DNA from 3 places in the Kluyvera ascorbata genome. Region 1 is predicted to be linked to each of the others. Evidence: riboswitches for the same ligand, from Rfam matches in the RefSeq annotation. Region 1 holds a riboswitch; each other region holds the start of a gene.

Region 1 (4,167 bases):
ACTGCTCTCGCCGTCATATGCGTACGCTTTTAAACACCATGGAGGCGCGCGGATGGTTGACCTGGGAGGCCGAAGCCGGGCGTGGCAAGCGCTCTAAGCTGACTTTCCTTTATACCGGCCTAGCGCTTCAGCAACAGCGCGCGGAAGATTTGCTCGAGCAGGATAGGATCGATCAACTGGTACAGTTAGTCGGTGATAAGGCGGCGGTGCGCCAGATGCTGGTGTCACATCTTGGCCGCAGCTTCCGTCAGGGGCGGCACATTCTGCGGGTGCTTTACTATCGCCCGATGCACAATTTACTGCCTGGAACGGCGCTTAGACGCTCGGAAACCCATATCGCGCGGCAGATATTCAGCGCACTGACCCGAGTAAACGAGGTAAATGGGGAACTGGAAGCGGATATTGCGCACCATTGGCAGGCCATTTCCCCATTACACTGGCGTTTTTACTTGCGCCCCGGCATTCATTTTCATCACGGTCGCGAACTGGAAATGGAAGACGTCATCAGTTCGCTGCATCGCAGCATGACGCTATCGCTCTTTTCCAACATCACGCGCATTCATTCTCCTACCGCCTGGACGCTCGACGTGCATCTGAGCGAGCCCGATCGCTGGCTGCCGTGGTTGTTCGGCCAGGTGTCGGCGATGATTCTGCCCCGCGAATGGCAATCGCTCAGCGACTTCTCGCGCATGCCGGTGGGGACCGGGCCGTATGCGGTCGCCCGCAACAATCAGAACCAGCTGAAGATCCACGCCTTTGACGACTACTTCGGTTTCCGGGCGCTGATTGACGAGGTGAACGTTTGGGTACTGCCAGAAATCAGCGAAGAACCGAACGGCGGCCTGACGCTTCAGGGCACCACCCAGAGCGAAAAGGCAGTGGAAAGCCGTCTCGAAGAGGGCTGCTACTATCTGCTGTTTGACGCACGCAGTTCGCGCGGCAACAACCCGGCAGTACGACAGTGGCTGAGCCACATTTTCCACCCGAACAACCTGCTGTATCACGCAGGCGAGCAGCACCAGAGCCACTGGTTCCCGGCCTACGGCCTGCTGCCCCGCTGGCACCATGCCCGTAGCCACACCTGTGAGAAACCGGCAGGTCTTGAGTCGGTCACCCTCACCTACTATCGCGATCATGTTGAACACCGGACTATCGGCCAGATAATGGAAGCGCTGCTGGCGGCGCATCAGGTCAAGCTGGTTATTCAGGAAGTGGACTATGATGAGTGGCACCGCGGCGAGGTGGTCAGCGATATCTGGCTTAACAGCGCCAACTTTACGCTGCCGCTCGATTTCTCACTCTTTGCCTATCTTTATGAAGTCCCGCTGATTCGCCACTGTATCCCCATCGACTGGGAACAGGACGCGCAGCGCTGGCGCGCGGGGGAGCTGTCGCTGCCTGACTGGTGCCAAAGTCTGCTGGCAAATCAGTCTATTGTGCCGCTGATCCACCACTGGCTGATGCTACAAGGCCAGCGCAGTATGCGCGGCGTTCGCATGAACACCCTCGGCTGGTTCGACTTTAAATCCGCCTGGTTTGCACCGCCGGATCCTTAAGGCTTTTGATTTATTCACGTAATCATTACAATGTGCCGTTCTCAACGGGGTGCTGCGCCGAGTGCGCGAGCTGAGAAAATACCCGTCGAACCTGATCCGGATAATCCCGGCGAAGGGATTTGAGGCTAACTCAAAATCCTTTGCCACCATTTTATAAAGGTGCAAAGTGCTCAAAAAATTACTCCCCCTGCTGGTTCTGGTTGCCGCTCCGGCCCTCGCCAAGCCTGTACTGACCGTCTATACCTACGACTCTTTTTCGGCTGATTGGGGCCCGGGCCCGGCAGTGAAAAAAGCGTTTGAAGCCAATTGCAACTGCGAGCTGAAGTACGTGGCGCTGGAAGATGGCGTTTCGCTGCTCAACCGCCTGCGCATGGAAGGCAAAAACAGCAAAGCCGACGTGGTGCTGGGGCTCGATAACAACCTGCTACAGGCCGCAACCGACACCAGGCTGTTCGCCAAAAGCAACGTCCCAACGGATGCCGTGACCGTACCAGGCGGCTGGAACAACGACACCTTCGTGCCGTTCGACTACGGCTACTTCGCCTTCGTCTACGACAAAAACAAGCTGAAGAACCCACCGAAAAGCCTGAAAGAGCTGGTCGAAAGCGACCAGAAATGGCGCGTGATTTATGAAGATCCGCGCACCAGCACGCCGGGTCTCGGCCTGCTGCTGTGGATGCAAAAAGTCTACGGTGACAAAGCGCCAGAAGCCTGGCAGAAGCTGGCGGCGAAAACGGTCACCGTGACCAAAGGCTGGAGCGAAGCCTATGGCCTGTTCCTGAAAGGGGAAAGTGACCTGGTGCTGAGCTACACCACCTCTCCGGCGTACCACATCATCGATGAGAAGAAAGATAACTACGCGGCGGCGAACTTTAGCGAAGGCCACTATCTGCAGGTGGAAGTCGCGGCCAAAACCGCGGCCAGCAAACAGCAGAAGCTGGCCGATGAGTTCCTGAAGTTTATGGTTTCTCCGGCCTTTCAGGACACCATTCCAACCGGCAACTGGATGTATCCGGTGACCAACGTCACGCTGCCAGAAGGCTTTAATGGCCTGGTGAAACCGCAAACCTCTTTGGAATTTACCCCACAGCAGGTGGCCACCGAACGTCAAAACTGGATTAACGCATGGCTTCGCGCAGCCAGCCGCTAATTCCCCGCTGGCTGTATCCAGGGCTAACGGCAACCACGTTGATGGTTGCCGTCGCGCTGGCGGCGTTTCTGGCGCTGTGGCTTAACGCGCCGGAAACATCGTGGTCAACGCTGCTCGGCGATAGCTACCTGTGGCACGTGGTGCGCTTCTCCTTCTGGCAAGCCTTCCTGTCGGCGCTGCTGTCGGTCGTACCCGCTATTTTCCTGGCCCGAGCGCTTTACCGACGGCGTTTCCCTGGCCGCGCGCTGCTGCTGCGGCTGTGCGCCATGACGTTGATTCTCCCGGTGTTGGTCGCCGTCTTCGGCATTCTGAGCGTATATGGCCGTCAGGGGTGGCTATCCCAACTTTTTGCCTGGCTTGGCTGGCAGTGGCGGTTCTCGCCCTACGGTCTGCAGGGCATTCTGCTCGCGCACGTGTTCTTTAATATGCCAATGGCGACCCGCCTGCTATTACAGGCGCTGGAGCAAATCCCCGGCGAGCAGCGCCAGCTTGCCGCTCAATTAGGCATGCGTGGTTACCCGTTTTTCCGCCTGGTGGAATGGCCGTGGATGCGCCGACAGCTCCTCCCCATCGCCACGCTGATTTTCATGCTCTGTTTCGCGAGCTTTGCTACCGTACTGTCGCTCGGCGGTGGGCCTTCGGCGACTACCATCGAACTTGCTATCTACCAGTCGCTGAACTTTGACTACGACCCCGCGCGCGCCGCGATGCTGGCGCTTATCCAGATGGGTTGCTGCCTGATGCTGGTGCTGCTGAGTCAACGGTTGAGTCGAGCCATCGCCGTAGGTAATAGCCAGGTTCACGACTGGCGAGATCCGGACGACCGCTGGCACAGCCGAATAACCGACACCCTGTTGATTATTCTCACCCTACTGCTGTTGTTGCCGCCGCTGCTGGCAGTAGTGATTGATGGGGTGAATCCATCGATGTTCCAGGTCTTCACCCAGCCGGTACTCTGGCAGGCGCTTGGCACCTCATTGCGCATCGCCGTTGCCGCCGGGGTTCTCTGCGTGATGCTGACCATGATGCTGCTATGGAGCAGCCGCGAGCTGCGCGCTCGCAACCAACCGCTGGCCGGGCAGGCGATGGAACTGAGCGGCATGCTGATCCTCGCCATGCCGGGCATCGTGCTGGCCACCGGCTTCTTCCTGCTGCTCAACAACACCGTTGGTCTGCCCGACTCTGCCGACGGTATTGTGATTTTCACCAACGCCCTGATGGCGGTGCCTTATGCCCTTAAAGTGCTGGAAACGCCGATGCGCGATATTACCGCCCGCTACAGCATCCTGTGTGAATCGCTGGGGCTTTCTGGCTTTAATCGACTGAAAGTGGTTGAGCTTCGCGCCCTGAAACGCCCGCTGGCGCAGGCGCTGGCCTTTGCCTGCGTGCTGTCGATAGGTGATTTCGGCGTCGTGGCGCTGTTTGGCAATGAAAATTTCCGCACGTTGCCGTTTTATCTCT
Region 2 (4,167 bases), 2.4 Mb from region 1:
TTGGCGTTGGCGCTATCGACAGTTCGTTGCCGGCGGAGCTACAGGTCTTTCCGCTGCGTGAAGACCCGTTGGTGGCCGTGTTGCATGCAGATGACCCGCTGGCAGGCCAGACACATCTGCCGTGGAAGCAGTTGGCAGGGCGCGATATTGCGGTGTTCTCTAAAGGTAATATTCAGCGTCTGGTTGGGGCATTAGTTGAGAGCCAGCGTCTGACGCTCAATACCCGCTATCAGGTCGATTATATTGAAACGCTGTATGGGCTGGTGCGCTCACGGCTGGCGGTGGGGATCCTTCCACAGCTGTACACCACGCATTTACAGGACGAGGCGCTTCGGGTTGCACAACTTCAGCAGCCAGCGTTAACCCGCACCGTTGCGCTGATGCGTGGCCCACAGACGCTGCCACCGCTTATCGAAGCGTGCTTCACATTACTGCTAAAAGAACTCCGCGAAACCAGCACCGTATAATAGCCGCCCGGCCGAGCAAAGCGACGCCGGGTCAATCTAAATGCTTAATCAGCACATCCACCGTTAAATGATTAATGTATTCCAGCGAATGTGAGGCTAGCACGCCCAACAGCCGGTTATGGTGACCCGCAATAATCAGGTCGATATTGTTGTGCTGTACACAAGCTTCAACATCTTCAAATCGTCGTGCCGTCACCAGCGCCAGCGTTTGCACGGGTAAAGAGACGGTTGCCGCCAGCTCGCTAAGCAGCGCTTTTGCCTGAATGACTTCCTGCGACACATCGTCGTCCATCAGGCTATCGGAGACATAGTTCAGCGCCCGGTAATCGGTACTGATATGGGCAATAGTAATTTTCATTGCGCTTTCTTGCGCCATCCTGGCTGCATGCTGTAACAACGGAACGCCATCAAGGCTATTGTTAATCAATACCAGCGTATGATGATAGACAGGCATCGCAATACCTCATTATGCAGGACAATCTTAGCAACTATTATGTGCCGATTGCGCGAGGAAGGAAAATGAAGCGCCAGGTGGGCAAAAAGAAAGGCAGCGGAAACCTCCTTGTCTAAATATGACTACGTTTTTTAGTACCGTGGCGTGACGCTTTTTGATTGTATAGTAAAATCTCACTGTACTATATTTAACCATTGCTGTAGCGCTTATGGGCGATGGTTTTCAATGGCTGTCGCACTCATTCTTATATTCAGGCCTGACTTTCTCTATGGAATCGAATTCTCACGCACCGTTGAGCAGTTTTATCGATCTCATGATGGACGCTGTTTTTGCCGTTGATGCCCACGCCAATATCATTTTTGCCAGTGCGTCCTGCGAGCGTATTTTTGGCTATACGCCGCAAGAACTGATTGGCCGTAACATGTTCGAAATAATGTTGCCGGAAGACCGGGAATTAACCCGGAATTCGATAGTCGACGTGATGTCGGGTAACCCGCAATTTCATTTCGAAAACCGTTATGTCCACAAAAATGGCCAGGTCTTGAATATCATGTGGTCAGCGCGCTGGTCTCCGGCCGATCAATTACGTATTGGTGTTGCCCGCGATATCACCGAGCGTAAACGTTCAGAACAGCTGCAAACTGTTCTTTATGCTATTTCAGAAGCTGCGCATACCGCTGAGGATCTGCTCAAGCTATTCCAGCGTATTCATCAGATTGTCGGTACACTGCTGCCCGCCGATAACTTTTCGGTAACACTCTACGATGATGAAACGGGCCAACTGAGCTTTCCATACCACGTCGATGAGTATCAGGACACCCCCGCGCCGTTTACCCTGATTCCGTCGACGTTTTACGCGGAAGTGATTCATACCGGCCAACCTCTGCTGCTCACGCCTGAGACGATGGCGAGCCGTATGGAAGAACTGCGTTTTTCTTTTGGTATTAACCCGTTCTGTTGGCTGGGCGTCCCGCTAAAATCACATAAAGGCACGATTGGCGCGCTGGTGCTCAAAAGCTATCCGGGCGGCGTGTGCTACAACGTACAGGATCAGGAACTGCTGCAGTTTGTGTCGACGCAAATTGCGACGGTCATTGAACGCCAGCAGATGCAGGCCCGATTGCAGCATATGGCGCAATACGATCAGCTCACCGACCTGCCGAATCGCGGCCTATTGTACGATCGCCTGAAAACGGCGCTGGCGATTGCCCGCCATGAGCTAAGCCAACTGGCGCTGCTGTTTATCGATCTCGATAAATTTAAACAGGTTAACGATACGCTGGGTCATGGGATGGGCGATCTCTTGCTACAAGAGACCGCCGTGCGCCTGAAGCGCTGCATACGAGAATCGGATACCGTCGCCCGTATTGGCGGCGATGAGTTTGTCGTTTTGCTTCAAAGACCGTTATTGCCTGAACACGCGGAGCTCGTCGCCAAAAAAATTGATGATGCGTTCCGTTTGCCTTTTAGCCTTGATGGCTACGCGGTGACGGTTGCCCCTAGTATCGGGATCGCGTGTTATCCTGAACATGGCAGCAATGAACAACAGCTTCTCGACTATGCCGACAAGGCGATGTATGTAGCCAAACAGGGTAAAACACGGCGGCAAAATTACGGATAAGCCATCGTCCAATGCCTGGGTTTGACGTACGGGCTTGTTTGTCGGATTGCCTGCTGGCATTATTGCGGGCAGCGATTAATAACATGTTAATCGCTAAAAATTGATTCAAATGACTCGGGGTGCCCTTCCTTGTGAAGGCTGAGAAAAACCCGTACCACCTGATCTGGATAATGCCAGCGTAGGGAAGTCAGAGGCCGTTTGGTCATTGCTTCTTCGCGTTTTGGCAGGAGCAAACCATGCAAGCCGACCTGCTAAGTCCCGCGCAATCAGCGCACACCGCATACTTTCTGCATCAACATTCCCCGCTGGTTCACTGTATGACCAATGACGTCGTACAGACCTTTACCGCAAACGTCCTGCTTGCGCTTGGCGCATCGCCAGCGATGGTGATTGACGCGGGTGAAGCCGCCCAGTTTTCGTCTATTGCCAGCGCGCTGCTGATTAACGTCGGCACGTTAACTCAACCACGTGCTCAGGCCATGAGGGCGGCGGTAGAAAGTGCGAACCGTGCCGGAACCCCGTGGGCGCTCGATCCGGTGGCGGTGGGGGCGCTGACGCTGCGTACTGATTTCTGTCGTGAACTGGTGCGGATGGCCCCGGCGGCAATTCGTGGCAATGCCTCTGAAATTATGGCTCTGGCGGGCGAAAGTCAGGGCGGGCGCGGCGTAGACACTACCGATACCGCCGCGACGGCGCTACCGGCGGCACAGAAACTGGCACGAGAAAGCGGCGCGATTGTTGCGGTAACCGGTGAAGTTGATTACATCACCGACGGTGAACGTACGCTGGCGGTAAACGGCGGTTCTCCGTTGATGACCCGCGTGGTGGGAACCGGCTGTGCGCTTTCGGCGGTGGTGGCGGCAAGCTGTGCCTTACCGGGTGACCGATTACTGAACGTGGCGGGCGCATGTGCCGTGATGAAACTGGCGGGGCAGCGCGCGGCGCAGGGACGAGGACCGGGAAGTTTTGTTCCCGCATTCCTCGACGCGCTGTATGCGATGCACGGGGAGGTGAAGGCATGAAGCGCATCAACGCATTAACTATCGCTGGCACCGATCCAAGCGGCGGCGCAGGCATTCAGGCCGACCTGAAAACCTTCTCGGCGCTTGGCGCCTATGGCTGCTCGGTGATTACCGCGCTGGTGGCGCAAAATACCCGCGGCGTGCAGTCGGTTTACCGAATTGAACCTGATTTCGTGGCCGCGCAGCTTGATTCCGTGTTCAGCGATGTACGCATCGACACCACCAAAATTGGCATGCTGGCGGAGACAGATATTGTGGAAGCGGTCGCCGAACGTCTGCAACGCTATCGCATTCAGAACGTGGTGCTGGATACGGTAATGCTGGCGAAAAGCGGCGACCCTCTGCTTTCCGTATCCGCCGTTGAGACGCTGCGCCAGCGCCTGCTGCCTCAGGTCTCCCTGATTACGCCAAATCTACCGGAAGCGGCAGCGCTGCTTGACGCGCCGCATGCCCGTAATGAGCGCGAAATGCTGGAGCAGGGCAGGGCGCTGCGGGCACTCGGCTGTGAAGCGGTGCTGATGAAGGGCGGGCATCTGGACGACGCTGAAAGCCCGGACTGGCTGTTTACCGCTGAAGGGGAAATGCGTTTTACCGCGCCGCGCG
Region 3 (4,167 bases), 560 kb from region 1:
GGCTACCGGAGAAACCAATCAGCGGCACTTCGCCCTTCAGCTCACGGCGAATGGTGCGCACTGCGTTCATCACGTAGCCCAGCTCACCTTCTGGGTCTGGAATCGGCAGCTTTTCTACATCCGCTTTACTGGTGATTGGCGAGGTAAAGCGCGGGCCTTCCCCAGCTTCAAAATAGAGTCCCAGCCCCATCGCATCCGGAATGGTCAGGATATCCGAGAAGAGGATCGCCGCATCAAGCGGGTAGCGACGCAGCGGCTGCAGCGTCACTTCGCAGGCCAGCTCGGCGTTTTTGCACAGCGACATAAAATCGCCCGCCTGCGCGCGCGTGGCTTTATATTCCGGTAAATAACGGCCTGCCTGGCGCATCATCCATACCGGCGTCACATCAACGGGCTGGCGCAGCAGCGCACGCAGATAACGATCGTTCTTCAGTTCGGTCATTTTTACATTCCTTTAGCGTTGATGCGCCTATTGTAACATGTCAGTCGTATTCGGCCCGACACATTGCCACCGTATCTTCGATCAGACGACGCGCCACCGTACCCGGTGGTGGCAGAAGCGGCAGATCGTCATAGCGATACCAGTTGGCGTTAAGCAACTCTTTGGGATCGATAACAATGTCGCCGCTGTCATACTCCGCCATAAACGCGGTCATCAGCGACTGCGGGAACGGCCAGGGCTGGGAGGTGATGTAGCGCAGGTTCTTCACCTTAATGCCGCTCTCTTCCATCACTTCACGCGCCACCGCCTGCTCTAAGGTTTCGCCCACTTCGACAAAACCGGCCAGCACGGTATGCACGCCGTTGCGATGGCGAACGTGTTGGGCAAGCAGAATGGAGTCGTCGCGGCGAATGGCGACGATAATGCACGGTGCAATCTGCGGGTAGTAGCGTTCACGGCAGTGGCTGCACAGCATGGCCCATTCGGTTTTGCTTGGGTGCATAGTGTGGCCGCAGTAGCCGCAGAATTTGTGCGAACGGTAAAACTCCGCCAGCTGCACGCCGCGCCCAGCAAGCTGGAACAGGCCGACGTCCTGGTCAAGAACCTGGCGCACGGTGCCCATATCATGACGCTTCTGCTGCTGTACCAGCCACACCGGAGAGCCTTCCCACTCGCCAATCTGGAGTGCGTGCTGACCCACAAGATCGAAATTTACCGCTTCGCCATATGGTAATTCCCCGCCGGGCAACCATAATTTTTGTTCGTGGCTGACTATCCACCAGCCGCGATCCAATTTTTCAATTATACGATCCATATCTCTTGCGCTACCTTTGCTTCACAGGCATGTTGTTAACATTATTATTACATAATGACGTGAGCAGATTTTAATCTTATCGATGCGGGGTCAACCTATGTTAAACCAGTTAGAAAGTCTAAAAGAGAGAATTCATGGACACCACAAACTGGTCGACCGTTGGCTGAATATTCGTAAGCACCTGCTCGTAGCTTACTACAATCTGGTTGGCCTTAAGCCTGGCAAAGAATCGTTCATGCGTCTTAACGAGAAAGCGCTTGATGACTTTTGTCAGCGCCTGGTCGACTATTTGTCTGCCGGTCATTTCAGTATTTATGAACGCATTATCCATAAAATGGAAGGCGACAGTCCGCTTTTAAACGCCAGTAAAATCTGGCCGCTGCTGGATGCCAATACTCAACAAATTATGGACTACTACGACTCTACGCTGGAGAACGCTATCGACCAGGATAACGTGTATGAATTCCAGCAGGCGCTGTCCGATATCGGTGAAGCGCTGGAGGCCCGCTTTTTGTTAGAAGACCAGCTCATCATGCTGACCTTCGAGGCGCTCGGCCCGGATGAAATCAAACGCCCGGCTTGAGATTTGCCGCATTAACGAGTAGTTTACATTCATTACCTCTCATCATTTGAGGTTACTTCTTGTCGGAGTGCCCAGTGCGCAAGCACGGGCTGAGACCGTTAATTCGGGATCCGCGGAACCTGATCAGGTTAAGACCTGCGAAGGGAACAAGAGTCAATCTATAGTCGCATCGCCCTAGGGCGATCTTCTCTCTTGCTTCATCCGTCGTCTGACAAGCCATATCCTTACTTTTATCTGGAATGAGCTATGTCTGTCACTACTAAACCATCACGCCGCGAGCAGCGCGCCCAGGCCCAACGCTTTATTGATACCCTGGAAGGCACCGCGTTCCCGAATTCCCAACGTATCTACATCACCGGTTCGCAGCCCGATATCCGCATTCCGATGCGCGAAATTCAGCTGAGCCCCACGCTGATTGGCGGCAATAAAGAGAACCCACAGTTCGAAGACAATGAAGCGGTGCCGGTGTACGACACATCCGGCCCTTATGGTGACCCGGACGTGGCGATTAACGTTCAGCAGGGTCTCGCCAAGCTGCGCCAGCCATGGATTGCCGCCCGCGATGACAGCGAAGAGCTGGACGACCGTAGCTCCGCCTACACCAAAGAACGTCTGGCCGATGACGGTCTGGACGATCTCCGCTTCAGCGGCCTGTTGACGCCAAAGCGCGCCAAAGCGGGTAAATGCGTTACCCAACTTCACTATGCCCGTCAGGGGATTGTGACGCCGGAAATGGAGTTCATCGCCATCCGCGAAAACATGGGACGCGAGCGCATTCGCAGCGAAGTATTACGTCACCAGCATCCGGGCATGGCCTTTGGTGCGCGCCTGCCGGAAAACATCACGCCAGAATTCGTGCGCGATGAAGTGGCCGCCGGACGCGCCATCATTCCTGCCAATATCAACCACCCGGAATCTGAGCCCATGATCATCGGCCGTAACTTCCTCGTGAAGGTCAACGCCAATATCGGTAACTCAGCGGTGACGTCCTCCATTGAAGAGGAAGTGGAAAAACTGGTGTGGTCTACCCGCTGGGGCGCGGATACGGTGATGGACCTGTCGACCGGCCGCTATATCCACGAAACCCGCGAATGGATCCTGCGTAACAGCCCAGTTCCGATCGGCACCGTGCCGATCTACCAGGCGCTGGAGAAGGTTAACGGGATCGCCGAAGATCTGACCTGGGAAGCCTTCCGCGATACGCTGCTGGAGCAGGCCGAACAGGGCGTGGATTACTTCACCATTCACGCGGGCGTGCTGCTGCGCTATGTGCCAATGACTGCGAAACGCCTGACCGGCATTGTGTCACGCGGCGGCTCCATCATGGCGAAATGGTGCCTTTCCCATCATCAGGAAAACTTCCTCTACCAACACTTCCGCGAAATCTGTGAAATCTGCGCGGCCTACGACGTGTCGCTGTCGCTGGGCGATGGTCTACGCCCTGGCTCAATTCAGGATGCTAACGACGAAGCGCAGTTCTCCGAGCTCCATACGCTGGGCGAGCTGACCAAAATCGCCTGGGAGTATGACGTGCAGGTGATGATTGAAGGCCCGGGCCACGTGCCGATGCAGATGATTCAGCGCAACATGACCGAAGAGCTGGAGCACTGCCACGAAGCGCCGTTCTACACCTTAGGGCCGTTGACCACCGACATCGCGCCGGGCTACGACCACTTCACCTCCGGTATTGGCGCCGCAATGATTGGCTGGTTTGGCTGCGCCATGCTCTGCTACGTCACGCCGAAAGAGCACCTCGGCTTGCCGAACAAAGAAGACGTAAAGCAGGGGCTGATTACCTACAAGATTGCCGCTCACGCCGCCGACCTGGCGAAAGGACACCCGGGCGCGCAGATCCGCGATAACGCGATGTCGAAAGCGCGCTTTGAATTCCGCTGGGAAGATCAGTTTAACCTCGCGCTCGACCCATTCACCGCTCGCGCCTACCACGATGAAACGCTGCCGCAGGAGTCCGGTAAAGTCGCTCACTTCTGTTCCATGTGCGGGCCGAAATTCTGCTCGATGAAAATCAGCCAGGAAGTGCGCGACTACGCCGCCGCTCAGACCATTGAAGTGGGCATGGCGGATATGTCGGAGAACTTCCGCGCCAAAGGCGGTGAAATCTACCTGAAACGCGAGGAGGCCTGATGTATCAGCCCGATTTCCCAACGGTACCGTTCCGCCTCGGGCTCTATCCGGTGGTGGACAGCGTGCAGTGGATTGAGCGCCTGCTGGAGGCTGGCGTGCGCACTATCCAACTGCGTATCAAAGACAAACGCGATGATGAGGTCGAAGCGGATGTGATTGCCGCCATCGCGTTGGGGCGCCGTT

Evidence for each region. Region 1 has a riboswitch for thiamine pyrophosphate ahead of thiB (thiamine ABC transporter substrate binding subunit). Riboswitches for the same ligand answer to the same signal wherever they lie in the genome.
Region 2: another riboswitch for thiamine pyrophosphate. It lies ahead of thiM (hydroxyethylthiazole kinase); the one in region 1 lies ahead of thiB (thiamine ABC transporter substrate binding subunit).
Region 3: another riboswitch for thiamine pyrophosphate. It lies ahead of thiC (phosphomethylpyrimidine synthase ThiC); the one in region 1 lies ahead of thiB (thiamine ABC transporter substrate binding subunit).

What each region holds. Positions count from the first base shown of each region.
Region 1 covers NZ_CP096201.1:4,194,348-4,198,514, forward strand. Annotated here, with positions in the region: gene sgrR (HTH-type transcriptional regulator SgrR) at 1-1,556, shown strand, start outside; TPP riboswitch at 1,592-1,692, shown strand; gene thiB (thiamine ABC transporter substrate binding subunit) at 1,723-2,706, shown strand; gene thiP (thiamine/thiamine pyrophosphate ABC transporter permease ThiP) at 2,682-4,167, shown strand, end outside.
Region 2 covers NZ_CP096201.1:1,764,591-1,768,757, forward strand. Annotated here, with positions in the region: gene MY052_RS08305 (LysR family transcriptional regulator) at 1-467, shown strand, start outside; gene MY052_RS08310 (universal stress protein) at 499-921, opposite strand; gene MY052_RS08315 (sensor domain-containing protein) at 1,190-2,542, shown strand; TPP riboswitch at 2,648-2,744, shown strand; gene thiM (hydroxyethylthiazole kinase) at 2,779-3,564, shown strand; gene thiD (bifunctional hydroxymethylpyrimidine kinase/phosphomethylpyrimidine kinase) at 3,561-4,167, shown strand, end outside.
Region 3 covers NZ_CP096201.1:4,754,342-4,758,508, forward strand. Annotated here, with positions in the region: gene hemE (uroporphyrinogen decarboxylase) at 1-442, opposite strand, end outside; gene nudC (NAD(+) diphosphatase) at 483-1,256, opposite strand; gene MY052_RS22720 (Rsd/AlgQ family anti-sigma factor) at 1,354-1,839, shown strand; TPP riboswitch at 1,893-2,002, shown strand; gene thiC (phosphomethylpyrimidine synthase ThiC) at 2,086-3,984, shown strand; gene thiE (thiamine phosphate synthase) at 3,984-4,167, shown strand, end outside.